DNA from 4 places in the Devosia sp. LjRoot16 genome. Region 2 is predicted to be linked to each of the others. Evidence: predicted binding sites of a transcription regulator. Region 2 holds the regulator's gene; each other region holds the start of a gene.
The links. The regulator LexA, encoded in region 2, represses DNA repair genes until DNA is damaged. The targets are predictions, from matches to a motif close to TGTTCNNNNTGTGTTCNG.
Positions count from the first base shown of each region.

Region 1: a site for LexA is predicted at 2,279-2,296, ahead of ruvC (crossover junction endodeoxyribonuclease RuvC). Genes of this name have one in related genera too.
Region 3: a site for LexA is predicted at 5,717-5,734, ahead of dinB (DNA polymerase IV). Genes of this name have one in related genera too.
Region 4: a site for LexA is predicted at 4,422-4,439, ahead of ACSQ23_RS02080 (DNA recombination protein RmuC). Genes of this name have one in related genera too.

Region 1 covers NZ_CAXUPH020000005.1:507,663-515,503, reverse strand. Annotated here, with positions in the region: gene ruvB (Holliday junction branch migration DNA helicase RuvB) at 1-320, opposite strand, end outside; gene ACSQ23_RS23830 (hypothetical protein) at 317-694, opposite strand; gene ACSQ23_RS23825 (hypothetical protein) at 691-1,125, opposite strand; gene ruvA (Holliday junction branch migration protein RuvA) at 1,122-1,736, opposite strand; gene ruvC (crossover junction endodeoxyribonuclease RuvC) at 1,733-2,236, opposite strand; gene ACSQ23_RS23810 (GGDEF domain-containing protein) at 2,404-3,180, shown strand; gene ACSQ23_RS23805 (GGDEF domain-containing protein) at 3,389-4,078, shown strand; gene ACSQ23_RS23800 (VOC family protein) at 4,048-4,446, opposite strand; gene ACSQ23_RS23795 (YebC/PmpR family DNA-binding transcriptional regulator) at 4,828-5,577, opposite strand; gene ACSQ23_RS23790 (hypothetical protein) at 5,837-6,628, shown strand; gene ACSQ23_RS23785 (hypothetical protein) at 7,015-7,841, shown strand, end outside.
Region 2 covers NZ_CAXUPH020000003.1:47,137-54,977, reverse strand. Annotated here, with positions in the region: gene ACSQ23_RS14650 (2-dehydro-3-deoxygalactonokinase) at 1-859, opposite strand, end outside; gene lexA (transcriptional repressor LexA) at 1,131-1,853, opposite strand; gene ACSQ23_RS14640 (ATP-binding protein) at 2,003-4,783, opposite strand; gene ACSQ23_RS14635 (hypothetical protein) at 4,788-5,675, opposite strand; gene ACSQ23_RS14630 (alpha/beta hydrolase) at 5,909-6,676, shown strand; gene ACSQ23_RS14625 (alpha/beta fold hydrolase) at 6,798-7,631, shown strand; gene ACSQ23_RS14620 (helix-turn-helix domain-containing protein) at 7,832-7,841, shown strand, end outside.
Region 3 covers NZ_CAXUPH020000001.1:1,587,632-1,595,472, reverse strand. Annotated here, with positions in the region: gene ACSQ23_RS07485 (acyl-CoA desaturase) at 1-325, shown strand, start outside; gene ACSQ23_RS07480 (YciI family protein) at 339-725, opposite strand; gene ACSQ23_RS07475 (polysaccharide deacetylase family protein) at 917-1,750, opposite strand; gene ACSQ23_RS07470 (SDR family NAD(P)-dependent oxidoreductase) at 1,814-2,617, opposite strand; gene ACSQ23_RS07465 (MarR family winged helix-turn-helix transcriptional regulator) at 2,702-3,136, shown strand; gene ACSQ23_RS07460 (NAD(P)-dependent oxidoreductase) at 3,141-3,791, shown strand; gene ACSQ23_RS07455 (aminoglycoside phosphotransferase family protein) at 3,791-4,531, shown strand; gene ACSQ23_RS07450 (NAD(P)-dependent alcohol dehydrogenase) at 4,686-5,651, opposite strand; gene dinB (DNA polymerase IV) at 5,757-7,004, shown strand; gene ACSQ23_RS07440 (dihydrofolate reductase family protein) at 7,148-7,729, opposite strand.
Region 4 covers NZ_CAXUPH020000001.1:426,745-434,585, forward strand. Annotated here, with positions in the region: gene dapE (succinyl-diaminopimelate desuccinylase) at 1-71, shown strand, start outside; gene ACSQ23_RS02050 (hypothetical protein) at 71-616, shown strand; gene ACSQ23_RS02055 (hypothetical protein) at 613-1,152, shown strand; gene ACSQ23_RS02060 (hypothetical protein) at 1,152-1,757, shown strand; gene truA (tRNA pseudouridine(38-40) synthase TruA) at 1,764-2,501, opposite strand; gene fmt (methionyl-tRNA formyltransferase) at 2,650-3,570, opposite strand; gene def (peptide deformylase) at 3,796-4,317, opposite strand; gene ACSQ23_RS02080 (DNA recombination protein RmuC) at 4,468-5,646, shown strand; gene ACSQ23_RS02085 (dienelactone hydrolase family protein) at 5,737-6,618, shown strand; gene ACSQ23_RS02090 (bifunctional diguanylate cyclase/phosphodiesterase) at 7,192-7,841, opposite strand, start outside.

The sequences.
Region 1 (7,841 bases), on a different contig from region 2:
AACAGCACGTCGCGCTCTTCGAGATTGGTGAGCAGCGCCGCGAGATCGCCGGCCTTGGCGATCACCGGACCGGAGGTGGCGCGGAACCCGACGCCCAGTTCGCGGGCCACGATCTGCGCCAGTGTGGTTTTGCCGAGCCCCGGCGGGCCGACGAACAGCACGTGATCGAGCGCGGTGCCGCGTTGCTTGGCGGCCTGGATAAACACCTCGAGATTGGCCCGCGCCTCGGCCTGCCCGATGAACTCGGAAAAGCCGGACGGGCGGAGCGAAACATCGAGCGGGTCGTCGCGACCGGCCTGGGCCGAGGTGAGGTCGGTCAAAGCTTCAACATCCGCGCCGCGATGAGGCCCAGAGCCAGGAGCAGCTTAGCCTCCCGCTCGTGGTCGGTGAAGCCGCCGAAGCCGTCGACGGGGCCGGCAAACAGGTCTTCGTCACCTGCGTCAGGGTAGCTAACGGACATTCCGCCCCACCGCACCCGGATGTAGCCGCATGGCGCAGCACCTCTCGTGATCTCATACTGTTCCGGCGCATCCCTGCAGGTAAGCGTGACGGTTAGCCCTAGTTCGTTTGCGACAAGCATTACCGCGTCGGGGATCACCAGAGGGTCCACCTTCGGGAGTATTAGCTTCTCAAGATTCTCGATGGCAGAAGGCATGTTACTAACCCATAGGCGGGGGTTCAGGCTGGCGTTCATATCCTGTCTCGCGTCCCGACCCGCGAGCCGATGACCATTATCCCTATGTACTGAATGGCCAGCCAGGGAAAGGTGGTTACCAGTTCGAAGAAGCGAAGCCCGTCCCGTTTGAACGAAGGGCCTGATGGCAACCAATCGAACCAGCCCCACGAGACTGAGGCTGTCCCGATCAACACTGCGACGCTCAGCGGCAGCAGGATGAGGTGCTCCCATAGGCCAATCGGTGCCCGAACCGCCGAACGCAGAACAACAGCAAGGCACCAGAACGCGTAAAGCACCGAGCTTGGGAAGAGAAACGACAGCGCCGAAGCCGTCGGACCATGGATCACCAAATCGATGAAGTTCAGAATGGTAGGCCCCGTCGCCAGCAGCATGGCGAACAGGACGAAGATGCCAATCAGGCGGTCCCGCGGTCCTGCGCCGCCAATCACGAACTGAGCTCCCTGAGCCCCAGCCGGATCAGTTTGTCCGTCGGCACGTCGTCGCCTTCGCGGCCAACCACCCGCGCCACCGCAGCCGAGGCCTGGGCGCTCGAATAGCCGAGATTGGTGAGCGCCGAGACCGCGTCGGATACATTGCCGGCGGCGACGCCTTCGCCCAGCGCCGCCTGCAAGCCCAGCACACCGGCGTCGATCGCGCCTGCCGGCGCCTTGCCCTTGAGTTCGGTGACGATGCGGACCGCCAGCTTGGGGCCGACGCCGTTGGCCCGGCCGACCATCGCCTTATCCTGCAGCGCGATGGCGCTGGCGAGTTCCGATGGGGTGAGAACCGAGAGAATGGCGAGCGCCACCCGGCTGCCGACGCCCTGCACCGTCATCAGCGTGGTGAACCAGGCCTTCTCGGCTTCGGTGAAGAAGCCGTAGAGCCGGATCATGTCCTCGCGCACGATCATCTCGGTATGGACCACCGCCGCATGGCCGACCTGCGGCAGCGCCGCCAGCGTCTTGGCCGAGCAGAACACTTCGTAGACCACGCCGTTGACGTCGAGATGCGCGTAGTCGCCGCCGAAGCCGTCGACCATGCCCTTCAGTTTGCCGATCATGCAGGAACACTCAGCTTGCGGATGGCGCGATGATGGGCGTGACAGACCGCGATGGCCAGCGCGTCGGCCGCGTCGGCGCCCTTGAATGTCGCGGTGGGGAGCAGGATCTTGATCATCATCTGGATCTGCGCCTTCTCGGCATGGCCGGTGCCGACCACCGATTTTTTGACCAGGTTGGCGGCATACTCGCCGACCGGCAGCCCGCGCAAAGCCGGCGTCATCAGCACCACGCCGCGCGCCTGGCCCAGTTGCAGCGCCGAGCGCGCCCCGGCGGAAACGAAGGTCTCCTCCACCGCCGCCTCCTCGGGTGCATACTCGTCGAGCACCGCCGCGATGCCGCGATGCAACGCCACCAGCCGGTCGGCCAATATCCCATCCACCGGCGGCGTGATCGTGCCGCAGGCGATAAAGCTCAGCCGGTTGCCGTTGCTCTCGATAATCCCCCAGCCGCAGCGCCGCAGCCCCGGATCGATCCCGATGATTCGCACTGTTTCAGCCATTTCGAAGCTTTAGGTCAGGAGCCGGAGCCTACCAAGGGCTTTGTGAACGAAACAGAAACACTGCACCGATTTAGCTACGATCCGGGTCTGCGAATTCATCGGCGAATTAATCAGCATTCAAGCATTGCTCCCGTAAGCCCAAGGCATTCACTCCGGGGGACGCGGAAATGAACAAGCTTGCACTGCCGGCTTCCGAATGGCGCATCGCCTGGCAGCGCACGGCCCTGATCCTCGCCGCGTCGACGGTCGGGTCCTGGGTGATGTCCAATCTCGTCATGATGTCCCTCAACGAAGGGATGAACACTGTCGGCACCGTACTGGCGCTGGGCATGCCCACCGCGCTTGGCGGCCCGATCCTGCTATTCCTGCAGGTGCGCTCGGCCCAGCTGCGCGATGCCAACCGCAGGCTGGAGAAGCTCGCCTCCACCGACTGGCTGACCGACTGCCTCAACCGTCGCGCCTTCACCTCGCGGGTCAGCTCGAGCCTCGGCCAGACCGACGGCTACGGCACGCTGCTGGTCATCGATGCCGACCACTTCAAGACCGTCAACGACCGCTTCGGTCACGAGCGGGGCGACGAGGTGCTGCAGCTGATCGCCGGCGCCATCCGCGACAGCGTGCGCGACGGCGATCTAGTCGGCCGCATCGGCGGCGAGGAATTCGGCGTGTTCCTGAAGGATGCCGGACACGATATCGCCAACGCTGCCGCCGAGCGCATTCGCGCCGCGGTGAACGCCCTGTTCGTCACTTCGGACGGTATCGCGCAACGGCTGTCGGTCAGCATTGGCGGCGCCGTATGCGCCGGCGACTCCGGCTTTTCGGAGCTGTTCCAGATCGCCGACCGTCGTCTCTATGAGGCCAAGCACGCCGGCCGCAACCGTGTCGAACTCGGCCGGAATGCCGGCGATGCCGACCTTGCGGCAATGAGCGCGGCGATCAGCTGACCGCCACAGGGAACGATGGATAGACGACGATAGATAAAATCCGATCCGGTGGCTTGAGGCGATTTCAACACGCGCCGCCTACCGTTCCGGCCCTCTGCGCAGAAGTGCTGAAGGGACGCGAGCATTGGATTTTTCACCCACCGGATGGGGCCGCGTTTTCCTCTGGACTGCACTTGGGGCGTTCGGCTGCGTCGCTGTCGCGTTGTTCGTGGATTCGTTCAACTTCCATAACCTCGGCCCCGATGACCTCCGCTGGTCGATCACTGTCGATATCCTGGTGCCGCTCGGCCTCGCGGGCCCGATCCTGTTTTTCCTCCTGAGCAAGCTGCGCGAACTCGCCATCGCCCATGAGCTGCTGCGCCGCCACGCCGCCACCGACACCCTGACGGATCTCTTGAACCGCGGCGCCTTCACCCGCGAAGTCGAGGAAGCCCTGGCCGACGCGCGCTTCGCCGAAAACGGCATGCGTGGCACGCTGCTGGTGGTCGATGCCGACAACTTCAAGGCGATCAACGACACCTATGGCCACGAGCAGGGCGACGCCGCATTGCGGCTGATCGCCAGCTCGATCCGCGCCGTGCTGCGCTCCGCCGACCTGGTCGGCCGGATCGGCGGGGAAGAATTCGCGGTGTACCTCCCCGGCACCACCCTGCTGATCGCCGAGGCGGTGGCCGAGCGCCTGCGGCAGGCGGTGTACGCGGCCGCATTCGCGCCCGAAGGCAAACCGCACCAGCTGACGGTGAGCGTCGGCGGCGCCGTGTATGATCGCCATCTGCCCTTCGCCGAACTGTTCCGGCTGGCCGATCAGCAGCTCTATGCGGCCAAGCAGAATGGACGCAACTGCATCGCAGTCACGTCCATCGCGCATTACGAAACGCTGCCGGCCGCCGCTGCCTGATCCGTTGCGGTAGTGGCGACTTCGACGAGGAAGCCGCCGGGCGCCTCGCAGTAGAATGTCGTCGTCCGGCTGCCGCCGCGGCTGAACTGCTGCACCTCACCGGGACCGTAGGCAGCGGCGACGAGTTCGGCGTGCTTCAGCCGGACTTCGGCAACGCTGCCGACGAAGAAGCCGATATGGAAGTTTTTGTGGTAGCTGGCCTCGGCCTTGCCGGTCGCCATGAAGTTGAGGACGAAGCCGCCCTCTCCTGCGAGGACGACGAAATTGTCGTGCGCTTCGCCGACGACGGCGAAATCGAAATGCCGGGTGAAGAACTCGGCAGCCGCGCGCACATCGGCGACGGCGAAGTTGGCGTGATTGAACTGCATGGTGATGTCCTGATGCGGGTGGTGGAACGGTCGGACGACCGGCTCCGTGGCGCACGCGGCATGGGGGCATGTAGCTGGCGGTGATGCATCGACCCATATCCCAACAAGCAGCGGGCGCCCGGGGATCGGACGCTCGTCGGCTTGCCGTGGGTCCTTCGCCTTTTTGGGGCGGGACAATCTCCCTCGCGGGAGGGCCGGACTCACCTTAACCGGCCTGCGTTTTTTCGGCGTAACGAGCCCGAACTAGTGCCTGGGCCCGAATGTGTCAAACCAAGCCGCTCTCAGGCGGCTTCGATCTCCAAGTCAAAGCCGCTCTTAGGCGGCCTCGATCTCCATGTCGAAGCCGCTCTTAGGCGGCTTCGATCTCCAAGTCGAAGCCGCTTAGGCGGCTTCGATCTTGCTCATGTTTTCGTCGGAAATATCGAAGTTGCTGTAGACGTTCTGCACGTCGTCGTCCTCTTCGAGGATGCCGATCAGCTTGAGCAGCGTCGCGCCCTTTTCCGCATCCACCGGCACTTCGTTCTGCGGCTTGAAGATGAACTTGGCCGACTCCGCCTCGCCCAGCACCTTCTCGAGCGCCGCCGCCACTTCGTTCAGCTGTTCGAACGAGGTGTAGATCCAGTGGCCGTCTTCGTCGCTCTCGACATCGTTGGCCCCAGCCTCGATCGCCGCTTCCATCACTTTGTCTTCCGAACCGGCCTTGGCCGGATAGAAGATCTCGCCGACCCGATCGAACATGAAGCCGACCGAGTTGGTTTCACCCAGCGCGCCGCCGTTCTTGGAGAAGGTCGAGCGCACGTTCGAAGCGGTACGATTGCGGTTGTCGGTCAGCGCCTCGACGATGACAGCGACGCCGCCCGGGCCATAGCCCTCGTAGCGGATCTCTTCGTAGTTCTCGGTGTCGGCGCCGCTCGCCTTCTTGATGGCGCGCTCGATATTGTCGCGCGGCATCGACTGGGCCCGGGCGTTGATGACCGCCAGGCGCAGGCGGGAATTGAACGCCGGATCGGGCATGCCGAGCTTGGCGGCGACGGTGATTTCGCGGGCGAGTTTCGAAAACACCTTCGAGCGAGCCGCGTCGGACTTGCCCTTGCGGTGCATGATGTTCTTGGCGTGTGAATGGCCGGCCATGCGGTCACCCCTGTTTTGGCATGTGTGGCAATGGTGGTGGGCGGTTATAGGGGCGGCAGCGCCGAAAATAAAGACCGTGTGGCACTTGGCGAAATGGGTCGGCCGGCCGCGTGCTGGCACATCACCGTTTCCGTCAATTGAGCGGCATTTCTAAAATGAACCCGCGATAAATACGGATATCATGAGGTATTCAGCCCTGAACTGGCAAATCGTGTCCATCGACGCGGCATTGGGACCGCAAGCAGAGAGAAAATTTGAGATGGACGCGTTCAAGAGATTTTCGATCGCCGCATTGGCGACGATACTGGTTGCCGGGGCAGCCCCGGCATTTGCGCAGGACACGCGCGACACCCGGCCTCAGCAGGGCCGGCCGATCATCGAACACGGCGACGAGGGCGGCGGGAGCGTCGAGCCCGGGCAGAAACAGCGCCTGCCCAAGTCCACCGAGGGCGTCAGGTGCCTGGTCAAGGAGGGCCATGGCGGGCCGGAGATCCTTGCCGTCAACGGGACGGGAAAGGTGATTCCAGCCGGTACTGTGGTGACGTTCTACATGCAGCCGGGCAACGTCCAGAAACTGTTCAAGCTCACCGATGATTGGGCGCCCGGCCAGTCGCTTGCTATCCCCGTCAAGCTGGCGGAACTGCCCGACGATGCCGAGTGTTCGCTCAAACTCAAGTCGTCGCCGGAGCCCGAGATGCCGACGGACGATCCCGTTCCCGCCGCGGAGCCGGAGCCGGAGCCGGAGGATCAGCCTGCTGGGCAAGACTGGGTACCCCCCGAAGGTTGGGTGTCCATCCAATCGGACCAGTTCTCGTGCAAGGTCTATGACCACCAGTATGCGTGGGAGCCGACGCCCTCGATCCTCTTCTTTGTCAACACCAGCGGCGGCACACTGCCCGCGGGCACGAAGGTCATCATCACCATGCCAGACGGCAGCATCGAGGAATTCACCCTTGGATCGCCCTATCCCCCGGGTGGCGAATTCACGATCGAACTTCCCGCCGGCAGCCTCGAGAACTACGAGTGCTCGTTTGAGGTGATCCTGCCCTAGGCCGGGAACGCCGGCCCACCTGGGCCAGCGACCCGCCCACCCTGAGGGGTGACTGCTTAGCCACGAGACCGGTCCCTGGATCGGTCTCGATCGCTATTCCACTCAGCGTCGCCGGGTCGTTCGCCGCACATACCGGCATCGGCTATGGTGCACGGCGGCCCCGCCCCTGAGGACACCGTGGTCCGAGGTCGGGATGTAGGCGTAGGAGCCGACGAGACGGTGCCACCCTCCGATCGAGGAATTCTCATGGCGAGTATTTTTCGCCATGTGAACGGATTTGGCAAGATGAACCCGCGATAAATACGGATATCATCGCACATTCAGTCGGAAAACCGTATTCCTGCTCATCAGCGCGGCATTGGGGCCGCCAGCAGGAAGAGCCTGAGATGGACGCATTCAAGAGATTTTCGCTGGCCCTGATGGCCGCGGTGGTGGTGGCCGGCGCGACACCGGCTTTCAGCCAGACACGGGATACCCGACCAACCGAACCGGATCGGCCGACGATCGAACAGGGGGAGAAGGGCGGCAGTGAGGAACGAGCCGACCGCACGCAGCCCGGCCGGTTGCCCAAGGGTACGCCCGGGACGGAGTGCAAACTGGCTTGGGACGGAGACCAGATCAGTGGGGTCCTACTGACCAACGACACCGGCAAGATGATCCCGGTCGGAACTGTGATCACCGTCTATATTCAGCCCGGGAACATCCAGAAGCAGTACAAGGTGACAGCCGATTGGCACCCGGGCACTGTGGTGGACATCGCCATCGACGTTGGGAGCGTGACCTCGATCGCTGCCTGTTCCATGAAGGTGCAGCCCGATCGCAGCGGGCAGTTACCGCAGCCGGAGCCGGAAAAGCCCTGGTACATGCAGGGCGAAGTGTCCTTTTACTGCACGGTGGTCTGGCGGTGGGACCCACCCCCGGGACGACCATTCGTCTCGTTCAAGAACGATGGCGACGTCATGATCCCCGCTGGCACCACGATCACCTACATGTTGCCGCTCGGCGAAGCCGTGTCCTATGTGCTCGAAAAGGATTGGCACCCCGGGCAGTATCTGGAAGTGGCAATGCACTACTCGCTCGAGATGCAGGAGTTCTACATCATCCACGACAAGGAGCATCAGGCGTGCAGCAATGAGACGGTCGTGACCGGCGACTACGGCCCCGCTGTGGAAGAACAGGGCCCGGTGCCCGGTATCGACCCGGCCAAGGTGCC
Region 2 (7,841 bases):
CATCGATAATGCGGGTGCTGGCGCCCAGCCGGGCGAAGGCCATCTGGTAGAGCCCGCAAAGGCCGACGCTGCCGACCAAGGGGATCTCGGCTTCGCCGATCCAATCGCGCTGGCCGCCGATTTCAGCGCCGATGAGCAGACCCGAGAGGAACCCGGCGCACCATGGTGCGCTGCGTCCTGAGAGGAGCGAGCCGGCGCGAACCTTGAACAGCGTCGCAGTCAGCCGTTCGGGACGTTCCAGCCCCTGATCGAGGCCGGCTTCGAAGCCGCGCTCCCGATCTTCGCCTTCGAGTTCGCCACCCAGCGAGTGACGCAGTACCGAGTGGGTGCGCAGCAGTTCGAAAATCTCGCCGGTCATGGCGCTCGAGAAGCGCTCGAGCCTGGTGCCAGAAAGCAGCGCCCATTTGCTGTGGGTGCCGGGCATCACCGCCAGACCGGAGAAGCCCGGGAGCAACGATGACAGGCCCAGCAACTGGGTTTCCTCGCCGCGCATCACGTCCTCGGCGCCGACATCACGCAGGCAGACGCCGGGAAGAATGCGGGGGTTGAGCGGACCGGGCATGTCGGGCGCCACCGCGCCTTGAACGAGGCGACCAAGCTCGGCCGGCGCGTCGAGATAGGGGGCCTCGATCCAGCCCTGGCGGGCACCGGCCATGCCGCAGATCAGCACGTCTTCGACATCCTCGGCGACACCGCTGAGCAGCGAGGTCAGCACATCGGGGTATTGTTCGCGGCTGAGGCGACCCATGCCATCCGGCGACGAGCGCGCGAAGGCGATCTCGCCGGCGGCGTCGATGCCCCATGCGCGCAGATTGGAAGTGCCCCAATCAACGGCGACCCATTCGACCTCTGCTGCCAAAACCTTCTCCCTGGCGCTGCACGTTTGCTGCGCACCGCCATGCCGCTAAAGCGCGATCGGGAAGGTTGTCCACTCTCCTGGTACGATCGCGACGGCCATTTGCATGGCGGCGCTGCCCGAGGATGCCCGAAGCCTCCCTTGGCGGCGCGGACCGTAACGTCTTTGCCGGCCCGGCCCTAGTGCAAATATCGGCGGGGAGGTTCGGTTTCATAAGAAAAAGGGCCGGCAAGGCTGCCGGCCCAGGGACCCGATTGGCGGTGGGGTCAATACGTCAGTATTTGCGCAGCAGGCCCACCAGCCGGCCCTGCACCTTCACCCGGTCAGGCGGGAAGATGCGGGTCTCGTAGGCCGGGTTGGCCGCTTCGAGCGCAACGGAGTTGCCGCGGCGGCGAAGCCGCTTCAGCGTCGCTTCCTCGTCATCGACTAGGGCGACCACGATCTCGCCAGTCGAAGCGGCGTCCTGCTTCTTGATCAGCACGGTGTCGCCATCGAAGATGCCGGCGTCGATCATCGAGTCGCCGCGGACTTCCAGTGCATAGTGCTCACCAGGCCCCAGCATTTCAGGCGGCACCATGATGGAGTGGCTGTGGGTCTGGATCGCTTCGATCGGCGTGCCTGCCGCGATGCGGCCCATTACCGGGATCGTCACCGCCCGATAGGAGTCGGCATTGACCACCGGTGCCGAGGGGCGGGCCGGAGGCGCCGACACCTTGCCGAGGTTACCCTCGATGACCGAGGGCTCGAAGCGGGCCTTGCGACCACCGAGCGAGGGGTTCATCGAATCCGGCAGCTTGATCACCTCGAGCGCGCGGGCCCGATTGGGCAAACGCCGGATGAAGCCACGCTCTTCCAGCGCGGTGATCAATCGATGGATGCCGGACTTGCTTCTCAGGTCGAGCGCGTCCTTCATCTCGTCGAACGAGGGTGGGATGCCGGACTCTTTCATCCGCTCGTGGATGAACATCAGCAGTTCGTGTTGCTTGCGCGTAAGCATGGGCGGCTCCGTGAGCAGAATCGGAACAAAGACTGAACGTGTTATACGTGTTCCAGTTATGTTCTGCAATCGAGCGGTGAATATTGCGTTACGATTGGGGGCGCAGCGAGCGGAATGAGCAGGTGTCGGGCCTAGGAACGCCGCTGCTCTCACCCATTGGCGAGGCGGCGGAGGAGGGCCGTGGCGGCGAGGAGATCCGAGGTAGCCTTGCCTTCGGTGAAGGCGTGGAGAGTGCCCGCAAGGAGCTCGTAGGCGGCAGTCCGCCGGTCCCTCGACCACAGGCGTGCGAGGCTCATGGCGGCCCTCAGTTCCCAGGCGAGCGCTCCCTGGGTTCGAGCGAGATCGATGGCCTCCTGCAGCAGCCGCGTGCCGGCCTCGATATCGCCGTCAGCGACCCTCGCGAGGGCGAAGGCCCGCAGGATCTCGGGTCGGCACCAGCCGCTGCTGCGTTCGGGGGAGAGCTTCAGCCCGCGCAGCGAGCCGGTGAGCGTCACCCAGGTCTCGGCCTGCAGGAAGCTCGCCGGCTGCAACAGGATGGCGCTTTCGCTGCGACGGCCTTCGCGGACGGCGATGTGGATCATCACCTTGCGGTAGAGATCGGCCCATGAGGTCCAGAGCGGCAGCCCGGCATGCTCGGCCGCGCGCCCCAGTTGCGTGATGCAGCCAACGGCTCGGTCATCCTCGCCGTACCACAGCAGCAAAGGGCAGGCGCCGAGGCCAATCGCTTCGCAGAGGGCCCAGGGACCTTGCTCGGCGGCGAAGTTCAGCGCCTCGAACAGCAGGTGGCGGGATTGGTCGGGCTTGCCCAGCAGCCACAGCCGGCGCGCCTCCACGACGCGCAGGGCCCCCCTCGGCGGGGAGGTCAGAATGGCGAGCGGCGCCGGCAATTGCCAGTCGGGTCCACCGATCATGGCGTTGGCGAGGCGGGCCGAGGCGGCATGGTCGCCGGCATAGTGGAGCGCCTCCGCCTGCAACCGGTCCGCGGTTTGCGCCAGATCGCGACGTCCGGCAGCGCGGGCATAGGCAAGAGCCGCCTGCGACAGCCCGGCGGCGTGCCGGAGGTGACCGGTGCGCAGCGCCAGGGCCGAGCGGACCAGCAGAAGTTCTGCATCGGCCCATGCGGCGGCCATGGTGCGGCCAAGGCGGGCCGCCTCGAGCAAGTGCCGGCCTTCGATGCGCAGCGGACCGGCGCGATCTTCCGTCAGCGTCGCCAGTTGCAGATGCAGCCGGAACCGCAGGTTGGCTGGCAGAAGCGCTCCGGCCCGTAGAGCTGTCACGGCGCGGCTCCGCATCTCATCATAGTGGCCACCCCGCAGCAGCAGGGGGCTCGCATGGGCCGCGAGGAGGGCGCCAGCGTCTAGGTCGCCATGCGGCGAAAGGCACCGGTCGAGTGCCTCGCGGACCTCCTCGACCAGGTCGCCATGCCGTTCCAGCCACTCGGCCCGTGACAGCTTCTGCCAGGCCTCGAGGGCATTGATGACATGCGACAGGGCGAGGTCGGCATGACGCCGTGCCGTCCGAGGCAAATCCTCCGACGCGGCGAGCCGTTCGGCGGCGTAGGCGCGCAAGGGGCGGGAGAGACGGTATCGCACTGCATGTCCACCCCGAGCGGTGAGCACCTGCGACTTTGCCACGAGGCCTCCCAGCGCGGCGATGAGGCGGCGATCATCGAGGTCGCCGTCGGTGGTCACGGCAGAGGCATCAGCCAGGTCGAACGCGCCGGCGAAGATCGACAGCCGCCGCAACACGATGCGTTCGTCGCCGGAAAGCGTGCCATGGTTGAGCTCATAGAGCCCGCGCATCGAACGGTGGCGCGGCGCAACGGTGCGGCGGCCATCGGACAGAAACTCGATACCGCGCTCGAGTTGGGTGCGCACTTCCTGCAGCCCGAACACCTGGATACGAGCGGCGGCCATATCGATGGCGAGCGGCAAGCCGTCGAGTTTGCGGCTGATGGCCACGAGGTGCCGGACGTCGCGGTCGCTGCCGCGCAGGGTTTCGTTGCCGGCCTGGACGCGCTCGATCAGCATGCGCACCGCGGCGTGGGTCATGGCCTCGTCCAGCCCGATATCGTCGCGTTCCGGCAGGTCGAGCGGCGCCAGGCGATAGACGTGCTCTCCGGCAGCTCGCAGCGGCTCGCTGCTGGTGGCGAGGACGTGGAGGCGCGGCAGCAGGCGCAGCACGGCTTCGATCGCGACGGCGGCGTCCTCGATCAGCGCGTCACAACTGTCGATCAGCAGCAGTTTGTGAACATCCACCGGCCGGTCCCCGCTGCCCGCTGCGAGCGCCCGCAGCAACTCCGGCTCGACCCTGCGACCGCCGGTCAGCGTGGAGAGGTCGACATAGGCGCCCCCGTCGGCGAAGCGACCGGCCAGCCGCTGCGCCGCCACGGCAGCGAGCGAACTCTTGCCGATGCCGCCCGGGCCCACGACGCTCACCAGCCGGCGCGCCGTGACCATGTCGGCAACGGCGCGCAGCGCCTCGTCACGGCCGATCAACTGGACCAGGCTACCTGGCAGTGTTGCGGGTGGGCCGTCGGCAGCGCGAGCAACCGGCGTTCTGCCGCCGACCGGCGCGATAAAGCGATAGCCGCGGCCCGAAACGTTGGCGATGTAAACCGGCCTGGTGGAGGAATCGCGCAGCGCACGTCGAATGGCGGCGAGGTGCACGCGCAGGTTCACCTCCTCGACGAAGGTCTCGGGCCACGCCACCCGGACCAGCTCCTCCTTGGTTACGAGGGCGCCGGGTCGCTCCAGCAGTGCCAGAAGAATGGCCATGGCGCGGCTGCCCAGACGCACCGGCTTGTCGTCCTCGAACAGCAGGTGGCGGGAGGCGTCGACGCTGAAGCCACCAAAATGCAGTAACTGGTCTTCGGACGCCCCGGCGGCATCCGGCGAGCGCAGCTTCAGTTCATTTGGCGGGCCATTCATCGGGTCAGGGGCCGAGGGTAGGGTGGTGCGGGGGCGGGAAACGGCCGCCGTGCTGCGCCGCCGTCTCGTCGATGCGCTTCACCCAGGCGATTGCGCCTTGCTCGAGGGCGGTAGCGCGGGCCTCTGCAAGAAGGCGCCGGGCGGCCGCTGGGTCGAACCAGATGGCCGTGCTTGCCTGGGTGCGCAGCACCTCGGGTTTGGTCCAGCCGACGGTGCCTTCGGCGACACGCCGCAGCGCCAGTTCGGAAATGGCGCGGCCGTCCACCGTTGCCAGGTGGTCGGCTTCGATCGCATCGAGGCTGTCGACCTCGAGCGGCTCCTCGTTGACCTCGTGGGGATTGAAGCGGAGATCGATGGCGCGGAGCAGGCGGCGGCCCCAGTTGCGCCAGTAGTTGAGCCCGTCGCCGCCAGCTTCCTCCATCAGCTCGAACGCATAGGAGCGGGCGGCCTGTTCGTCATCGGTCCAGATGGCGATGGGGGCACAGGCCAGCGCAATGGCGTGACAGTTGGCGATGAGGTTGTCGCGGCGTGATCGCGCCAGGGTGTCGGCAGCGATCTCGACCGCCTCCTGGCCGTCGCCGGTGAGACACGCGATGCGGGCGAGGACGATGCCCATCGAAACGTAGGGGTGCACAGAGGTGCAGGGGATGAACCCCTTGGCCTCGCGTCGGACGCGTTCCGCCACCCGTTTCGCCTCGGCATGTTCGCCGAGAAAGTGCAGCGACTGGGCGATCGATTTGTAGGCGAAGATCGGTTCGTCGAGCCGCTCGCGCGTCGCCTGCTCGACCATGTCGTAGGCGATTTGTCGGCAGCGCGGATAGTCCGCCTCGGTGAAGGTGGCGCACCACTGCATGGCCATTTCGGTGTGCGTGTCGGCCGCTGAAATCGTCATCGGCGCTGCCTCCGGATCGGTTGCGGAGACAATGCTGTCGCGGCTGACGGCAGCATGCCCCAGCAGAGACCCTAGCGAGTCGGCCAACCCGCGGCGTGTGAAGAGTTGCTAAGAAGCATGAATCGCTCGGCGCGCCGTTACGATACTTCACAGCGATTAACTGGCAGCATGACCGGCGCCGGATCAGCTTTGGACCACCGAGACAGAACTCGGTCTCACCAAGGAGAGATCCAATGCTTTCAACAAAGATGATCGCGCTCAGCCTCGCGACAGCGCTGCCGATGCTGCTCGCGGCCATGCCGCAGGCACTCGCCGCCGAGATCAAGAATGTCGTGATGGTCCATGGCGCCTGGGCCGATGGCTCGGGCTGGCGGCCGATCTACGAGATCCTGAAGAAGGAGGGCTATAACGTCCGCATGGTGCAGAACCCGCTGACCTCGATCGAGGCAGACGTCGCTGCCACCGATCGGGTGCTGGACCGCATGGATGGCCCGGTCATTCTCGTCGGCCACTCGTATGGCGGCGCGGTGATCACCGAGGCGGGTGACCACGAGAAGGTGGCGGGTCTCGTCTATGTCGAGGCTTTCGTGCCGGATGTCGGGGAATCGCCGTTCGGCCTGATCCCGCAGGATCCGAACCATCCGCCGCCGTTCGATATCGGCGAGGATGGCTTCGTGTTCTTCAACGAGGCTGCGTATGTTCCCGGTTTCGCCGATGCGCTGCCGCAGGCCGACGCCGAATTCCTGCGTGACTCGCAGGTGCCGATCTCGCTGCAGGGCGCCAGCACGCCGCTCACCGTTGCCGCCTGGAAGGACAAGCCGTCCTGGTACCAGTTGGCCGATGCCGATCACGTGATCCCGCCCGAGGCGCAAAAGCAGATGGCCGGCCGCGCCAAGGCAACCGTGGTGACGGTCAGCGGCGGGCACCTGGCGTTCATTGCCCATGCCGAGGACACCGCGAAGCTGATCATGGACGCCGCCAAGGCGGTGTCGGCGCAGTAGCCCACGCTCTCCCGCGAGTGCAGACGCCCCAAATCCTGCGCTCGTGGCCCTCGCGTGCCGCCCGCCCTCCCATGCCCCTCGCGTGGCGGCACGCGTCTTTCCCTTACCCAGGAGATTGCCCATGGCCCACTTCACCACCAAGGACGGCACCGAGATCTACTTCAACGACTGGGGAACCGGACAGCCGATCGTCTTCTCGCATGGCTGGCCGTTGAGCGCCGACGCGTTCGAGGACCAGATGTTCTATTTCGCCGAGCGCGGCTACCGGGTGATCGCGCATGACCGGCGCGGACATGGCCGATCGAGCCAGCCCCTCGGCGGCAACGATATGGACAACTATGCCGACGACCTCGCGGCTCTGGTCAGCCATCTCGGGCTTGCCGATGCCATTCATGTCGGCCATTCGACCGGCGGTGGTGAGGTGGCTCGCTATATCGGCCGGCATGGCACGGCGCGTGTCGCCGCAGCTGTGCTGATCGGTGCGGTGCCGCCGCTGATGCTGAAGACTGCCGCCAATCCGACCGGGCTGCCGATCGAGGTGTTCGATGGCATCCGCGCCGGGGTGCAAGCGGACCGGTCGCAATTCTTCATCGACCTGTCGATGCCGTTCTACGGCTACAACCGACCCGGCGCGAAGATCAGCCAGGGCGTCCGCGACAGCTTCTGGCGCCAGGGCATGGCAGCGGGCATGCCGGCCAGCCACTACTGCATCAAGGCGTTCTCGGAGACCGACCTCACCGAGGACCTGAAGCGGTTCGACAAGCCGACATTGATCCTCCACGGCGACGACGATCAGATCGTGCCGATCATCGCATCGGCAGCGCAGTCGTCCAAGATCGTCGCCGGCAACGAGCTGCGTGTCTATGCCGGCGGCGACCATGGCATCTGCACCACGCAGAAGGACCGGGTGAATGCCGACCTCTGGCAGTTCGTCTCCGGGCTGGCCGCGCCATGACCAGGCGAAAACCGGCAGGGGATCGCCCGCCGCCGCTCGCGCCCGAGCTTGGCACCGTCCGCGATTCCGGTCCGGCGGCGATGCGCCGCCCGGCGCGGGATTGGGATCTGGTGGATGAGGAATCCGACGAGTCCTTCCCCGCCAGCGATCCGCCTTCGCATGCACCGGCTCGGTCTGGCTGACCAGCCTCGGAGGACGACATGAACATGC
Region 3 (7,841 bases), on a different contig from region 2:
GCGCGGCCACCAGGGCTGGGCTGTCGATGGCGTCGCCGTGCAGGGCTACAACCTGCCGGCCGTCGGCCTCATCACCTTCGGCGAGGCCTTCCACGGCAACCATCATGCCTTTCCGGAATCGGCACGGCTTGGGCTCGAGCGCGGGCAGATCGACCTCGGCTGGTGGCTCATCCGGACGCTGATGGCGTTGCGACTGGCCAGCGAGATCCGACTGCCGGAGAACCTCACCCCGCGCGACGGGCTGCGGCGTCTAGCCGGAGCCGATTGCGGCAAGCGGTGCGCTGGTTGCCCGTTTGGCGCAGCAAGCGTGGCGGCGGGCCAGTAGCGCCGGGTTTCCCCTACGCCACCTCCGGCCGCCCGCGCCCGGTCACGCTATCCACCTGCTCCAGCGCCGGCCGCACTTCGATGCTCGCGACCCGCATGATCGGGCTGGTCTTGGCCAGGGCAATCGCCTCGTCGATATCTTTGGCCTCGATCAGGAAGAAACCGCCCAGGTGCTCCTTGGCCTCGACGAACGGCCCGTCGGTGCTGGAGAATTTGCCCGCCCGCTGCCGCACTGTCACCGCCGCCTGCGGCGCTTCGAGCGGCTGCGCCAGGATCAGCTTGCCGCTATCGCGCAAGCCCCAGTCGAAGGCGATCGAGTCGTCGGCCAGCTGCCGGCCTTCGGCCTCGCTTAGTGCGCCGATGGCGACGCTGTCGATGTAGACGAGACACACGAACTTCATTTGAGGCACCTCCTGTTGCGAGGCTAGTCGAACTGCGGTGGGGCGATTCGACATGCCATAAGCACCGGGCCAGCGCTCCCCTCCCCCCTGAGGGGAGGGGTGGGGGTGGGGGTCCATCGGTGATCACCGCACCACCCCCTCCCTCAATCCCTCCCCTCAAGGGGGAGGGAGGCGACCGTGCAAACCGATCGCTACGCGTTCTTGCTCCGCAGCTGCTCGCGGAACCCGCGCATCCCCACCAGCTCGAGCCCGAGCTCGGCATACATCTGCTCCACCGCGCCCGAGCGGAACAGCTCGTACTCCGCGAGCCGCAGCGGTGCGTCGTCCGAGATCATTGCGATGTCGCCCGGCTTGGTGAAGTGGAAGGCCCCCCAGTTCAGCCCCGGTTTGGCGCTGTCGAGGATGCCGCGATAGTCCGCCGCCGTCGGGCTGAGATTGCCGAACGGCGTCGACACCACGCCGTCGAACAGCGGATTGCCGCGCGCCGCCGCCTGCGCCCAGGCGCGGTCGAGCGCCATTGACGGTTCGACCCAGGCGTCCTGCGGCCCCGGCAAAAAGATCGGCAGCGAGTAGTCGGCGCCGAGCCGCTCGTAGAGCTCGACGAACTCGGGCAGCCAGACCGTCCCCATATGTGCGTCGAGATGCGTGACATCGATGCCGGCCGCGAGCGCCGCATCGATCTGCGCCCTGAGCTCGGCCTCCACCGCCGCGAGGTCGGCGCCCTGCGTCTCCGCTACCCGGCGCGGCATGAAGCCTTCGGCGTCGCACATGCCGTTATCGGCGGTGCCGGTCATCGGCCGCCAGCGGAAGCGGTCGAACTCTGATGTTAGCGTCAGGTGCACGCCGATATCGAGCTCGGGGTTGTCGCGCGCCAGCTGCGCCATATGCGGAAACCACGGGCACGGCACCATCACCGAGCCGCAGGTCACCACGCCCTGCTCGCAGAGCTCGAGGAACGCCATATTGGCGCTCCAGCTCGCCCCCAGATCATCGTGGTGCACCACCACCTGCCGCAGCGCCTGCATCGAATCGTCTCCCTCGTTCGCCGCCAGCTGTTTAGCAGCCGACGCGGCGCTCCGGGGAGTCTCTCAGCCAGCCGCCTGCATCGGCTCGCCCTGCCTATAGTTGTTCTGGATCTTGTTGCCGGCGCTTTGCCCACCATCGATCGGCAGCACCACGCCGGTGACGAAACTCGCCGCATCCGAGCAGAGCCAGCTCACCACGCTCGCCACCTCCTCGGCCCGCCCGATCCGCCGCATCGGCGTCGCCAGCCCGGCCTGCCGCTGCGCTTCCGGGCCTGCCGCCTCGAGGTGGTGGGTGAGGATCGGCCCCGGCGCCACCACGTTCACCCGGATGCCGCGATCGGCATAGTCGAGCGCTGCCGCCTTGGTCAGCCCGATGATCCCGGCCTTCCCGGACACATAGGCGGCAAGCCCCGACACCCCGATCACCCCGGCCAATGACGCCATGTTGACGATCGCCCCGCCGCCAGTTTGCAGCATCGCGGTGATCTCGTGCCGCATGCCGACAAACGTGCCGCGCACATTGGTGCGGATACCGCGATCAAAGCCGTCGAGATCGAGCTCGGCCAGCGGCGCCGGCCGCGGCCCGTCGGTCGCATTGTTGAAGGCGATATCGAGCCGCCCAAATGCTGCGAGCCCCGCCTCCACCGCCCGCTGCATCGCCGCGTCGTCGGCGACATCCGCTTTTACGGCCAGCGCCCGGCCACCCGCCTGGCGGATGGCTTCAGCCAGCGCTTCGGTCGGCTCCACCGACCGCGCCACCAGCACCACCGCCGCGCCCTCACGCGCCAGCAGCTCGGCCGTCACGGCGCCAATGCCCTTGCTGGCCCCGGCGATCAGCGCCACCTTGCCTTCATGCCGTCCACTCATCGTCATGCTCCTTTATTTGTTGGATACCAAATATGGTACCACTCAAAATATATGCAAGGGACCAGCTCGTGCTAGGCTGCGATCATGAAACCCGCACCCGCTGAGCTCGCCGCCGACACCTGGCGGCTGATGTTCGATTTCTTCGTCAGCTCCAACCCGCAGCGCAGCGAGAGCCTGCAGCGGCGCGGCCTGACGCCCAACGATTCGCGCATCCTCAACAGCCTCGATACGGCAGGCCGCCCGATCGGCGAGCTGGCGCGGCAGTTCAACAGCGACCCCTCGAACACCACCTGGGTCGTCGATCGGCTGGAGCAGGCTGGCTATGTCCAGCGCCGCCCCTCGCCCACCGATCGCCGGGTCAAGCTCGTCGCCCTCACGCCACTGGGCCTCGAAACCCAGACTGCGCTGCTGGCCGAGTTCCGCGTGCCACCGCCCGGCCTCGCCGCCCTGAGCAGCGCCGAGCTCGAAACGCTGCATCGCCTGTTTTCAAAGCTCAACCCATCAACCACCGACAGGTGACCTCATGCGCATCATCGTCATTGGCGGCAGTGGCCGCACCGGCATCCTGATTGTCGAAAAGCTGGTCGCCGCCGGCCACTCGGTGGTCGCCACCATCCGCAACCCCAAACACATGGCCGAGACGGTGAAGCGTGGCGCCGAGACCATCGTGCTCGATCTCGACAAATCGCCGCTGAGCGATTTCACCACCACCATGAAAGGCGCCGACGCCGTGGTGTTCGCGGCCGGCTCAGCCGCCGGCGAAAGCAGCGCGCTCGATCGCGTCGGCACCCGCCGCACCGTGCATGCCGCCGAGAATGCCGGGGTGAAGCGTTACCTCTCGATCTCCGCCATCGGCGCCAGCACCGGGCTGTCGATCCGCTCGATGGATGACGAGATGAAGGACTATTACAAGCAGAAGCGCGCCGCGGCGAAGTTCATCACCGGCTCCAGCCTCGATTGGACCATCCTCGAGCCGGGCGAACTCACCGATGGCGGCGGCACCGGCAAGGTGCTGCTGAGCCAGCAGGCGATCAACGAGGAGTCGGTGCCGCGCGAGGATGTCGCCGCCGTCACTGTGGCACTGCTCGAAGAGCCCAAGTCGGCCGGCAAGGTGCTGCAACTTACCCGCGGCACGCAAACCATCGCCACCGCCCTCAAAGCGGCGCTCAGCTGATGGATCAGAAGATCGGCCCACTGCTCGGCTCCGGCAAGATGGCGGAAGCCTTCCATTACGGCGACCACGTGCTGAAGCTCTATCGCGACCCCACCAATCGCTCGGTGGCCTTCGGCGAAGCCGCCATCCTCGCCATTGTCGGCGAGCATGGCCTGCCGACCCCGGCGGTGCACGCAGCCGGTCCCTATGCCGGCCGCTGGGGCCTCGTCATGGACCGCGCCCCGGGCCAGCCGCTGGCCAGCCTCGCCGCCGCCGACCCGGCGCTGCTGCCAGCGGCGCTCGAGGCCATGGTGCAGCTCCACCTCGCTATCCATGCCCGCACCGAAGTTCGCCTTTCGCCGCTGAAGCCGCGCCTCGCCGACCGCCTCGGCCGCGTCGACCTCGATGCCGCACTGCGTAGCCGCCTGCTGGCGCGGCTGGCCGAACTGCCCGAAGGCAACCGCCTCTGCCACGGCGATTTCCACCCCTTCAACATCATCGGGCCGCCCGGCGCCGCGATGATCGTCGATTGGCCCGACGCCACCTCCGGTCCGCCGGCCGCCGATGTCGCCCGCTCCTACCTCCTGATGCGCCACGGCGCCGGCCACGAGTTGGCCGACGCGTATCTGGCGGGCTATCTGGCGGCGAGCGAGCTGACTGACGCCGACATCCGTGCCTGGCTGCCGATCATTGCCGCGGCGCGGTTGGCCGAGAACGTGCCGGAGGAGAACGAACGGCTGCTGGCGCTGGCGCGGGGGTAGCTACGGTGCCGCCGACCGGTGCGCGCAATCGCGATGCTAGCGGCGATCGCCTCCCTCCCCCTTGAGGGGAGGGAATGAGGGTGGGGGTGGTTCTGTGATCACCGATGGACCCCCACCCCCAACCCCTGCCCTCAAGGGGGAGGGGAGCAGAGCCTCACGGCACCACCACCAGCTTCCCCAGCGCCTGCCCGGCGCCGATCCGTTGAAACGCCGCGGCCGTCTCTGCCAGCGGATAGACCCGGTCGATCGCCGGCGTCACCGCGCCGGCCGCGATCAGCGCCCCGAGCTCCGTCAACTGCCCGACATCCGGCTGGTGCAGCACCAGCCCGAGCTGCTGCCCGCCAGGCTTCGAGCTCATCGCCCCGAGCGTTGCCACGGCAAGGATGGTCGGTGTCGTGCCACCCACCACCGCCAGCCGCCCGGTGGGCGTGAGCGTGCGGCGGAACTGCGTCAGTGGCCGCGACGCCACCATGTCGATGATCAGGTCATAGCGTTCGCTGCCCGCGGCAAAGTCCTCGGCGCGATAGTCGATCACCCGCTCCGCCCCCACCCTGCGCATCAGCTCGAGCTTCTCCGCCCGGTCGACGCCGGTCACATCAGCGCCGGCGCGCTTTGCCAGCTGGATCGCAAACGTTCCGGCGCCGCCACCCCCGCCATTGACCAGCACCTGGTCGCCGGCCCGCACCTCGCCCTTCCAGCGCAAGCCCTGCCAGGCCAGCAGGCCCGCCTGCGGCGTCGCTGCGGCGGCTTCGAAGCTCACCCCCTCGGGGATCCTGGCCAGCACCGCTTCCGGCGCCGCGACATACTCGGCAAAGCCGCCCCAGTTCGCCCCGCTGAGATCGCCGAACACCCTGTCGCCAACGGCGAGGCGCCCCACCCCCGTGCCCAGCGCCTCGACCACCCCGGCGACATCCGCGCCGAGGATCGCGTGCTGCGGCCGCCACAACCCGCCCAGCCGCGCGAGGAACGGCTGGCCGCGTAGGAGGTCCCAATCCCACGAATTGAGCGACGCCGCCTTGACCCGGATCAGCACCTCGCCCGGCCTCGGAACCGGCTGCGCCACCTCGGCGAGCCGCAGCTGCTCCACCCCGCCATATGCCGAATAGACCACTGCCCGCATCGCGCCCTCCCGATCCCCCGCAGCACCATCCGCCGCCGGCGAGCCGCTTGACAAGCCCAACACTTCGTTCGCTTTATGTTCTCATTGCGCCACGGAGAATCCCGGATGGAGCCCGCCGCCACGATCCTCCACGCCGATCTCGATGCCTTCTACGCTTCGGTCGAGCAGCTGCTGAACCCGGAGTTGCGCGGCAAGCCGATCGCCGTCGGCGGCGGCGTGGTGCTGGCCGCCTCCTACGAGGCCAAGGCCTTCGGCGTGCACGGCGGCATGTCCGGCTGGGCGGCCAAGGAACTCTGCCCCGAGCTGATCTTCACCGGCGGCCATTTCGAGGAGTACCAGCGGCTGGGCGACGCGGCGATCGGCATCCTCGACGACTACACCCCGCTGGTCGAACGCATCTCGATCGACGAAGCCTTTGCCGATGTCGCCGGCTGCGAGCACCTGTTCGGCAGCCCCGAAACCATTGCCCGCACGGTTCGCGCCCGCGTCCGGGCCGAGCTCGGCCTCCCCATCTCGGTCGGCGTGGCGCGCACCAAGCATCTGGCCAAGATCGCCTCGCAGGTGGCCAAGCCCGATGGTCTCGTGGTGGTCGATCCGGTGCGCGAGCTCGAGTTCCTGCACCCGCTGCCGGTGAGCCTGATGTGGGGCGTCGGCCCGGTCACCGAGGGCAAGCTCGAGGACGAGGGCATCCTCACCATCGGCCAGCTGGCCGAACAGCGCAACGAGTGGGTGCAGCGTATCCTCGGCCATGCCGCCGGCGAAAAGCTCAGCGCGCTGGCTTGGAACCGCGACCCGCGCGGCATCGTCACCAACCAGCGCGCCCGCTCCGCCGGGGCCCAGTCGGCGCTCGGCAAAAAGCCGTTCATCGAACGGATCTACCGGCCGACCCTGCATCACCTCGCCGATCGCATCGCCTCGCGGCTCAGGGTGAAATCCTGGCACGGCCACACCATCACGGCGCGTGTCCGCTTCCGCGACCTGCGCGCCGTCACCCGCTCGATCACCATCGACCAGCCGATTTCGGCCACTGTGAGCCTCGCCGAGATCGCCGAGGACCTGGTGCGGGTCGTCCAGGCCGATCACCCCGACGAGCGCACCATCACGCTGCTCGCCATCTCGGTGGCGCAGCTCGAGCGCGATCCGCTGGTGCAGCTCGAACTGCCGCTCGACCTCGCCGACGACGCCCGCCGCCCCGGCACCCGGCGCGGCGCCTCGCGCCTTAGCGCCGATCGGGCCATGGACGCCGTCCGCATCCGCTTCGGCCGCGAAGCCATCGGCTATGCCTCGGCGACGCTCGAGCTCGATCGCTCCGTCCCCGACGCCTTCCGCGGCTTGGCGGAAAAGCCGCTGTAGAGCGCATCAGCACTTTGTGATTGAGCTCGGCCTGGCCTACCCACCGGGTGTCATCCCTGCGAAAGCAGGGACCCAACTCACAGCCCGCGCCAGCCGATAGATGGCTCCCTGCTTTCGCAGGGATGACACCGCAGGTGATTGGTTCATTCGTGAACAGGCTGAGCCCGGCGATAGATCAGCTTCATCACCCCGCTGTCAAAGCGTTCGCTGTCGATCAGCTCGATATCGAAGCGCCGCTCCAGGTTGTCGAGCAACCGCCGGCCCTTGCCGAGGACGATCGGGTGGATCAGCCAGTGATACTCATCGACGAGGCCGAGATTGGTCAGCTGCTGCACGATGGTGGCGCTGCCATAGGTGAGGATATCACCGCCCGCCCGCGCCTTGAACGCGTTGACCTTGGCCGCATCGAGCTCCCGCCACAGCTCCGAGGTCGGCCACTTCGCCGCCTGCAGGTTGTGCGAGATCACCACCTTGTGCAGCGCATTGATCCGCTCGGCATAGGTCTTCTCCCACGTCGCGGCATTGGGGTTAGCGGGAACAGCCGGCCAGTACTGCGCGAAATCCTGATAGGTGCCCTTGCCGAGCAGCAGGCTGCTGGCGCCGTTGACCAGCCCGATCTCGTAACTCGACAGCTGGTCGTCGCCGCGGATCCAGTCCATCTCACCCATCGGGCCGGCGATGAAACCGTCGAGGCTGATCCAGTGTGTGCTGATGAGCTTGTTCATTCACCTTCTCCGTAATCAACAAGATTGTTAATCAACATAATTGTTGAGTACGTCGTGAGGCCGGCCCTGTCAAGCGAGGCAGCCGCATTTCCGCCATCCATGCCTGCGAGCC
Region 4 (7,841 bases), on a different contig from region 2:
GAGTCGCCGATGTCGAGGAGCTGACGGCGCTCTACGCCCAGTTCATCCGTGACTATCTGGGGGGCGAGTGATGGCGAACGGCTTTCTCAGCGCCGTGGGCACCGCAACGCAGACGGCGTTCGGCCGGGCGCCGGCCACCGACAGCCCGGCGACGGCGAGCTGGACGCATGCCGTCGCCGGCATCGTGGTGATGGCGTTGCTGCAGGTGGTGCTGCTGGTGGTGCCATTCGCAGGCGCGTTGCCGGAGGCACTGCGGGCGGTCGTCGATTTCGCCCTGCTGGCGCTGGTGATGACGGCGGTGCCGTTCGTCGTGGTCGGCGCGGCCGGATTGCTGCTGGGCAAGCAGGAACAGCTGCCCGGCTTCTTCCTGTTCCTGGCGCTGGTGCTGGCGCTGAGCCAACTGGTCGGCCTCATCATCGGGGCGTTCGGCATCAGCGCCGGCACGGCGATGATCGGTATCCTCGGCTACTTCGTGGCGCGGGCGGCAAAGAGCCTGTTCGGCATGGGCTGGGCCGGCGCGATCCTGCTCGGTGCGCTGGTGGCCGTCGCCTCGTTCGCTGCGAGCTTCATCTTCCTGATGCTGCCGACCGGGCAGGCGATGATGGCGGCGCCGTGAACGCCTTCGGCGAGCTGTGGCGCGCCATTGTCGGCTGGCTCGACCTGTTGACGGCGCGCCCGGGCGCGGCGCAGAAATTCAACCTCACCGGTCTCGGCCTCATCAACGCCACCGGCTGTTTCTTTGCCGTGGTGCTGGCGCTGATCCTCATCGAGAGTTCGCTCAGCGGCTTTCCCGGCTGGGCGACGGTCGTCCTCAGCCTTGTCGCCAATGCCCTGCAGCTCGGCGTCATATGGGTGGTGATCGCAGTGACGGCGCGGGTGTTTCGTACGCCTGGAGTAGCGATGGCGGTGCCCGCTACCTACGCCGTGGCGTTCGTCCTCGGGGTGTCGCTGCCGCTGGCCTATCTCGGCGGATCGAACATTCTCACGGCGACGCTCGGGGTCATCGGCTTTATGCTGTTCCGGGTGGCGCGCGAGGTCGGCAAACTCGGGATCGGCATTTCCGCCGCGTTTGCCATTCTTTCGATTGTCGCGCTTGTCGCCACCCGAGTCGGGCTCTACATGCTGACCACCGGACTGAACGGGGTCGGCTAGTGCCTGAACGCAGCAACGATATCTGGAACGAGGTGGCCTCGGCCGCCCGCGGCGTTGTGGCGCTGGTCATCGGTGACCGCCGGGCCAACGGCTATTTCGACTTCTCCGATCGCGGGCTGGTCGGCAGCTTCATCGCCTTCCTGGTGGTGGCGCTGCTCAACACCGCGGTGCCGCTGGTGCTGGGCGTGCCCGGAACGAGCGGTACGGCGTTCCGGGCCATTGCCACGGTGATCATCGTGCTGGCGCTGCAGATCGGCGCGGCGGCCCTGGTGCTGCGCCAGTTGAAGCGGCCCGATGCCTTGGTGCCCTACATCGTGGTCGACAACTGGGCGACCTTTTTCCTGACCATCGCCACGACGCTGCTCGGACTGGTGGGCGCCGGCGGCGAGCTGATGTTCATCGCCACGGGCATCGTGATCATCATCATCATGATCAACATCGCCCGGCTGATCCTGACGCTGACGCCCTGGCAGATCGCCTCATTCCTCGTGGTGCAGCTGATCAGCGGCGTGATTGCACTGTTCGTGGTGAGCGCGGTGTTCCCGCTGTCGCCGGAGCAGTTGGCCGAACTGACGGCCGGCGCAGGAGCGGCTACGGCGCCCTGAGCGCTGTCAGTAATCCACCTTGGTGAGGTAGAGCCCGTCGGGCGGGGCGAGCGGGCCGCAGCGGGCGCGATCGCGGGCATCGAGGGCAGCGCGGAAATCGCTTGGGCGCCATTTGCCGTCGCCCACCAGCTTCAGCGAGCCCACCATCGAGCGCACCTGCGAATGAAGGAAGCTGCGGGCCTTAGCGGTGACGACGATCATCTCAGCCTGCCGCGACACGGTGAAGATATCGAGGGTGCGATCGGGCGACTTGGCCTGGCACTCGGCGGCGCGGAAGGTGGTGAAATCGTGCTTGCCGAGGATCAGCTGCGCCGCCCTGTGCATGGCATCGGCATCGAGCGGCACCGGCACGTGCCAGACGCGGCCGGCATCAAGGCCGGGCCGGGCACGGCGGTTGAGGATGCGGTATTCGTAGTGCCGGGCGATGGCCGAGAATCGGGCCTCGAAGCTCTCGTCGACACGATCGACAGTGAGGATGGCCACCGGATGCGGCTTGGTGTGATAGTTCAGCGCCTCTCGCACCTTGAATGGATCCCAGTCGCGCTCGAGGTCGAAATGCACCACCTGGCCGAGGGCGTGGACACCGGCATCGGTACGACCGGCGGCCTGGGTGACGACACTCTCACCGGAGAAGCGCGCGATCGCCTCCTCGAGCAGTTGCTGCACGGAGAGATCGCCCGCCTGCCGCTGCCAGCCGCAGAAGGGGCGGCCGTCGTATTCGATCGAGAGACGGTAGCGGGGCATCGCTAGAAAGGCCCCCTCACCCGGCCCTGCGGGCCGACCTCTCCCCCAAGGGAGAGGTGACGCATGGGCGAGCTCGTGCCACCGCGCACCTCTCCCTTGGGGGAGAGGTCGGAGCGCGCAGCGCTCCGGGTGAGGGGGCATTCAGGACTCACGATGCCCGCTCCGGCAACGCCCCTGCCCCACGCAGGAACGTCGCGGCGTCCATGGCGCCCTTGCCTTCGCGCTGCACCATGGTGAGGCGCACGGCGCCGGTGCCGCAGGCAATGGTGAGATCGGGGAGGATGGTGCCCGGGGTGCCCTCTGCGGCGACCAGCGTCGAGCGCAGCGCCTTGATGCGGGTGGGCGTGCCGTTAAGGCTCAGTTCGAACCAGGCGCCGGGGAATGGCGAGAGGCCGCGGATCAGGTTGTGCACCTCGCTCGCGGGCTTCGTCCAATCGATGCGCGCTTCCGCCTTGTCGATCTTGCTGGCGTAGGTGACGCCTGCTTCCGGCTGTGGGGTGAAATGCAGGCTGCCGCGGTCGAGCGCGGCGAGCGCCCGGCCCATCAGGTCGGCGCCGACCAGCATCATCCGGTCATGCAGCTCGCCCGAGGTCATGTCGGGTCCGATAGGCATTTCCTCGATCAGGCCGACGGCGCCGGTATCGAGGCCCTCGTCCATCTGCATCACCATGATGCCGGTGCGCGCATCCCCCGCCATCACCGCGCGCTGGATCGGCGCAGCGCCGCGCCAGCGCGGCAGGAGCGAGCCGTGGAGGTTGAGACAGCCAAGCCGTGGCGCCTCGAGGATCGGCCTGGGCAGGATCAGGCCATAGGCGACGACCACCGCCACATCGGCATCGAGCGAGGCAAACACCTCCTGCTCGGGCGCCTGCTTCAGCGAGCGCGGGGTGAATACCGGGATGCCGAAGCCCTCGGCCGCCTCATGCACCGGCGACTTGCGCTCGGCCTGGCCGCGGCCGGCGGGTTTTGGCGCACGGGTGTAGACGGCAACCACTTCGTGGCCGGTCGAGACGATCTCGGTGAGGGTGGGCACGGCGAATTCCGGCGTGCCCATGAAGATGATTTTCATATTCCCGGTCTCTCGGTGGTCGCCTTCTCCCCTTGCGGGCAGCGGACGAGGGCGAAGCCCTCGCCGCGAGGTGGCGCGTGAGCGCCGGATGAGGGGTCCGCGCAACGAAGTGTAGCGCGATCCGAGTGAAGCGAGGAGCGATTGCGTACGCGGAGAGAGACCCCTCATCCGCCCTTCGGGCACCTTCTCCCACGAGGCGAGAAGGCGATCGCCTCAAATGAGGTGTCAGCCCGCCTTCTTGGCGAGGCGCTCGGCCTTCTGGAACTTCTTCAGCACGCGGTCGCGCTTCAGCCGGCTCAGGTAGTCGATGTAGAGCACGCCATCGAGGTGATCGAGCTCGTGCTGGACGCAGACCGCGAGGCGATCCTTGGCGTCGAGCTCCACTTCCTTGCCGTCGAGATCGGTGTAGCGGACGGTGACCTCGGCCGGGCGCTCGACATCATAGTAGAGCTCGGGGATGGAGAGGCAGCCTTCCTCGGTGGTGACGGTCTCGTCGGAGTATTTGAGGATCTCGGGGTTGATCATGACCAGCGGCGCGGCCGGCTCGTCTTCCTTGGCGAGGTCCATGACGACGATACGTTTCAGCTCGCCGATCTGCGGCGCGGCAAGGCCAATGCCCGGCGCGTCATACATGGTTTCGAGCATGTCCTTAGCAAGCTGCTTGATGCCATCGTCGATCTTCTCGATCGGCTCTGCAATGGCGCGCAGGCGCTCGTCGGGCAGGATCAGGATGGGGCGCTTGGCCATGAACGTTCAGTCCTTCATCGGGGGTTGCCGCTGAATATGGTATTTCCCGGGCGCCGGTCAACGGCCAGCCGGTTTACGCTCTGTTTAGGCCAATTGCGGCGCCGAAGAACAATGCGGGAACAACGGCGTCGAATCGTGTAAGCTGAGGCGATGGATCGAGTGCTTTTCGTCATCGCCGACTTCCCCGTCACGCTTGAGATCGCCGCCTATGCATCTGTGGGAGTCGTCGCGGCCCTCTTGGTGGCGCTGCTCGTCGTCGTGGTGCGCCAGTCGCGCGCCCGGGCGGAAGAGGCAGAGCAGCGCGCCGAAGAGGCAGCCGCGGCGCGGCTCAAGGCGCAGGAGACCGAGCGCTACATCGCCGACATGGTTCGCGTGCAGTCGGAGATGACCGGCCGGATGCAGACGATGAGCGAGATTTTTGGCTCGCGCACCTCCGACCTGGCACGGCTGGTGAACGAACGGCTCGACAGCCAGGGCCAGCGCATCGGCGCGGTCATGCAGGAAAGCAACGTCAAGACCAACGAGAGCCTGGCGAAGCTCCAGGAACGGCTGGCGGTGATCGACCGGGCGCAATCCAACATCACCCAGCTCAGCCAGAATGTGGTGTCGCTGCAGTCGATCCTCGCCAACAAGCAGACGCGCGGCGCGTTCGGCCAGGGCCGGATGGAAGCGATCATCGGCGATGGGCTGGCGCAGAACGCCTATGCGTTCCAGGCGACGCTGTCGAACGGCAGCCGCCCCGATGCGCTGGTCTATATGCCGAACGGGGCGCCGTCGCTGGTGATCGACGCCAAGTTCCCGCTGGAAAGCTGGCAGGGCTTTTCCGGGGCCGGCGAAGGCGAGGACCCGCGCTTCGCCGCCAGCCGGTTCCGCACCGACATGGGTGTCCATATCAAGGCGATCTCGGAAAAATACCTGATCGCCGGAGAGACCGCCGACACGGCGTTCCTGTTCGTGCCGTCGGAATCGATCTTTGCGGACCTGCACGAACATTTCGAGGATGTGGTGCAACGGGCGCTGAAGGCGCGCATCGTCATCGTCTCGCCGTCGATCCTGATGCTGTCGATCCAGGTGGTGCAGGCGCTGCTGCGCGACGTGAAGATGCGCGAAGAGGCCTATCGTATCCAGACCGAGGTGCGGGCGCTATTGGCCGATGTCGGCCGGCTGGACGAGCGGGTGCGCAAGCTCCAGACCCACTTCACCCAGGCCGCCGGGGATATCAGCGACATCGTCACCTCGTCCTCGAAGATCGTGAAGCGCGGCGAGCGGATCGAGGCGATGGAGTTCGACGAAGCCCGGCCGGAGCCGCAGCGGCTCGCCGGCGAGTAGGCTGCTCACATCGCCTCACAAGCGTGCGAGCGTCATCCCCAAGTCCGGTTGCACGCCTTAGCCTCCCCCGTCAAACAGGAGGACGGCGAAATGGACGAGAGGGACACACCCCCGATCTCGCAGGAGATGATCAATCTCTTCGACGACTACACCCACCTGAGCCTCGACCGCCGCAAATTCATGGACAATCTCGCCAAGCTCGCAGGCTCGATGAGCGCGGCGACGGTGGCGGCAGCGCTGATGGCGTCGAACGCCAAGGCGCAGGGCCTGGTGCCCGAGGATGATGCGCGGCTGGTTACCGAGGACGTGGCCTATCCGGGCGCCAAAGGCGAGATGCGCGGCTACCTCGCCTACCCTGCCGAGGGCGGACCGTTCGGCGCGGTGATCGTGGTGCACGAGAATCGCGGGCTCAATGCGCACACCAGGGACGTGGCGCGACGCGTGGCGCTCGAGGGCTTCGTGGCGCTGGCGCCTGACTTCCTCTCCGACCTCGGCGGCACGCCCGCCGACGAGGAGGCGGCGCGGCCGATGTTCCAGCAGCTGCCGGCGGCAGATGTCGCAGCCAATGGTGTCGCGACCATCGCCTGGCTGAAGACCCATGCGAAGGGCAACGGCAAGGTCGGCGCCATGGGCTTCTGCTGGGGCGGCGGCACGGTCAATAACCTCGCGACAGTGGCGCCCGACCTCCTCGCGGCGGTGCCCTACTATGGCGGGCAGCCGGATGCCGCGGCGGTGCCCAGTATCAAGGCCAAGGTGATGGCGCATTATGGCGGGCTCGATGAGCGGATCAACGCCGGCATTCCCGCCTTCGAGGCAGCGCTGAAGGCCGCCGGGATCGACTACCAGATCTTCATCTACGAGGGCGCCAACCACGCCTTCAACAACGACACCTCGGCCGCGCGCTACAGCAAGGAAGCATCCGACCTGGCCTGGTCGCGAACGATCGGGCTGTTCCGCGAGGTGCTCGCCTGAGCGCAGCCAGAGAGCGCAGGGACGGGGGTACGCCCCTGCGCCACAAGAAAGCTCGGAGCGCGCCTTCTCCCACCTGGGATAGGCAGCCGGCGATTATTTCCGCCACCGCAGCGGATCGTCGATCGGCCGAGGCAATGGTGGCAGGCCGATATCGCGCCGGAGGCTGTCGGGGAGTTGCGGCTCACGGCGCAGTTTTCCCCAGCGGATCCAGGATAGCAGCCAGTTTCGCCAGCCGGGGCGACGGGCAGCGTCGCGACGGGAAGCGGGAGCAGTGGTCTCAGATTCTGTCATAGCCAAGCAGGCGCGTGGCGCCTGTCTCCTTGTTACGAGGGGAAGGCGCCAGCGAATGAAAAAGGCCCTGGGCCCGGCGATGTCCGCCGGAGCCTGGGCCTTTGCCTTCGTAGCGATGTGGTTAGAGGTGCGCCGGCAAGCGGCGGCTAAGCCCTATCGTCGGCGCATCACGAAACTCGCAGACATGGCCCATACCTCCATCGACCGCGGCACTGAGCGCCGCGGACAACATGGAAGCTAGGCGGCCTGTCCGCTCGGCGCAAGACCCGCCGCGGCGCGGAGCTAGCTGGCCAGCGCCTGCAGCGGTGGCGGCAGGATGCTGTCGAGCAGCTTGGTCCTGCCCTCGGTAAGCGCAGCGAAGGTCCGGATGTCTTCCGGGCGGCTCAGCAGATAGCCCTGCGCCGTCTGGCAGACCTCGCTCTTGAGGAACGCCAGCTCCTCGGCCCGTTCGACGCCTTCGGCGACAACCGGAACGTTCAAGCCGCTGCCCAGACCCAGTACCGCCCGCACGATGGCGGCCGACTGGTCATTGTTGTCGACGGCGCGGATGAAGGACTGATCGACCTTGATCTTACTGAACGGGAAAGCGCGGAGGTTCGCCAGCGACGAGTAGCCGGTGCCGAAATCATCCATGGCGATGCGGACGCCGAGCGCCCGGATCTGCCTGAGCGTCGTTACGGCTCGCATCATGTCGCGGATCAGCGCCGTTTCGGTGATCTCCACCTCGAGCCGGGCCGGCGACAGGCCGGTGCTGATCAGCACCTCGTGCACGGTCTGCGCGAAGGTGGGCGAATGCACCTGCACTGCCGAGACGTTCACCGCCACCGAAAGCGGCGACTTCCAGCGCGCCGCTTCGCTGGCGGCGGCACGCAGCACCCACTCGCCGATCTGCAGGATCAGCCCGCTCTCCTCGGCCACCGGCACAAACACCG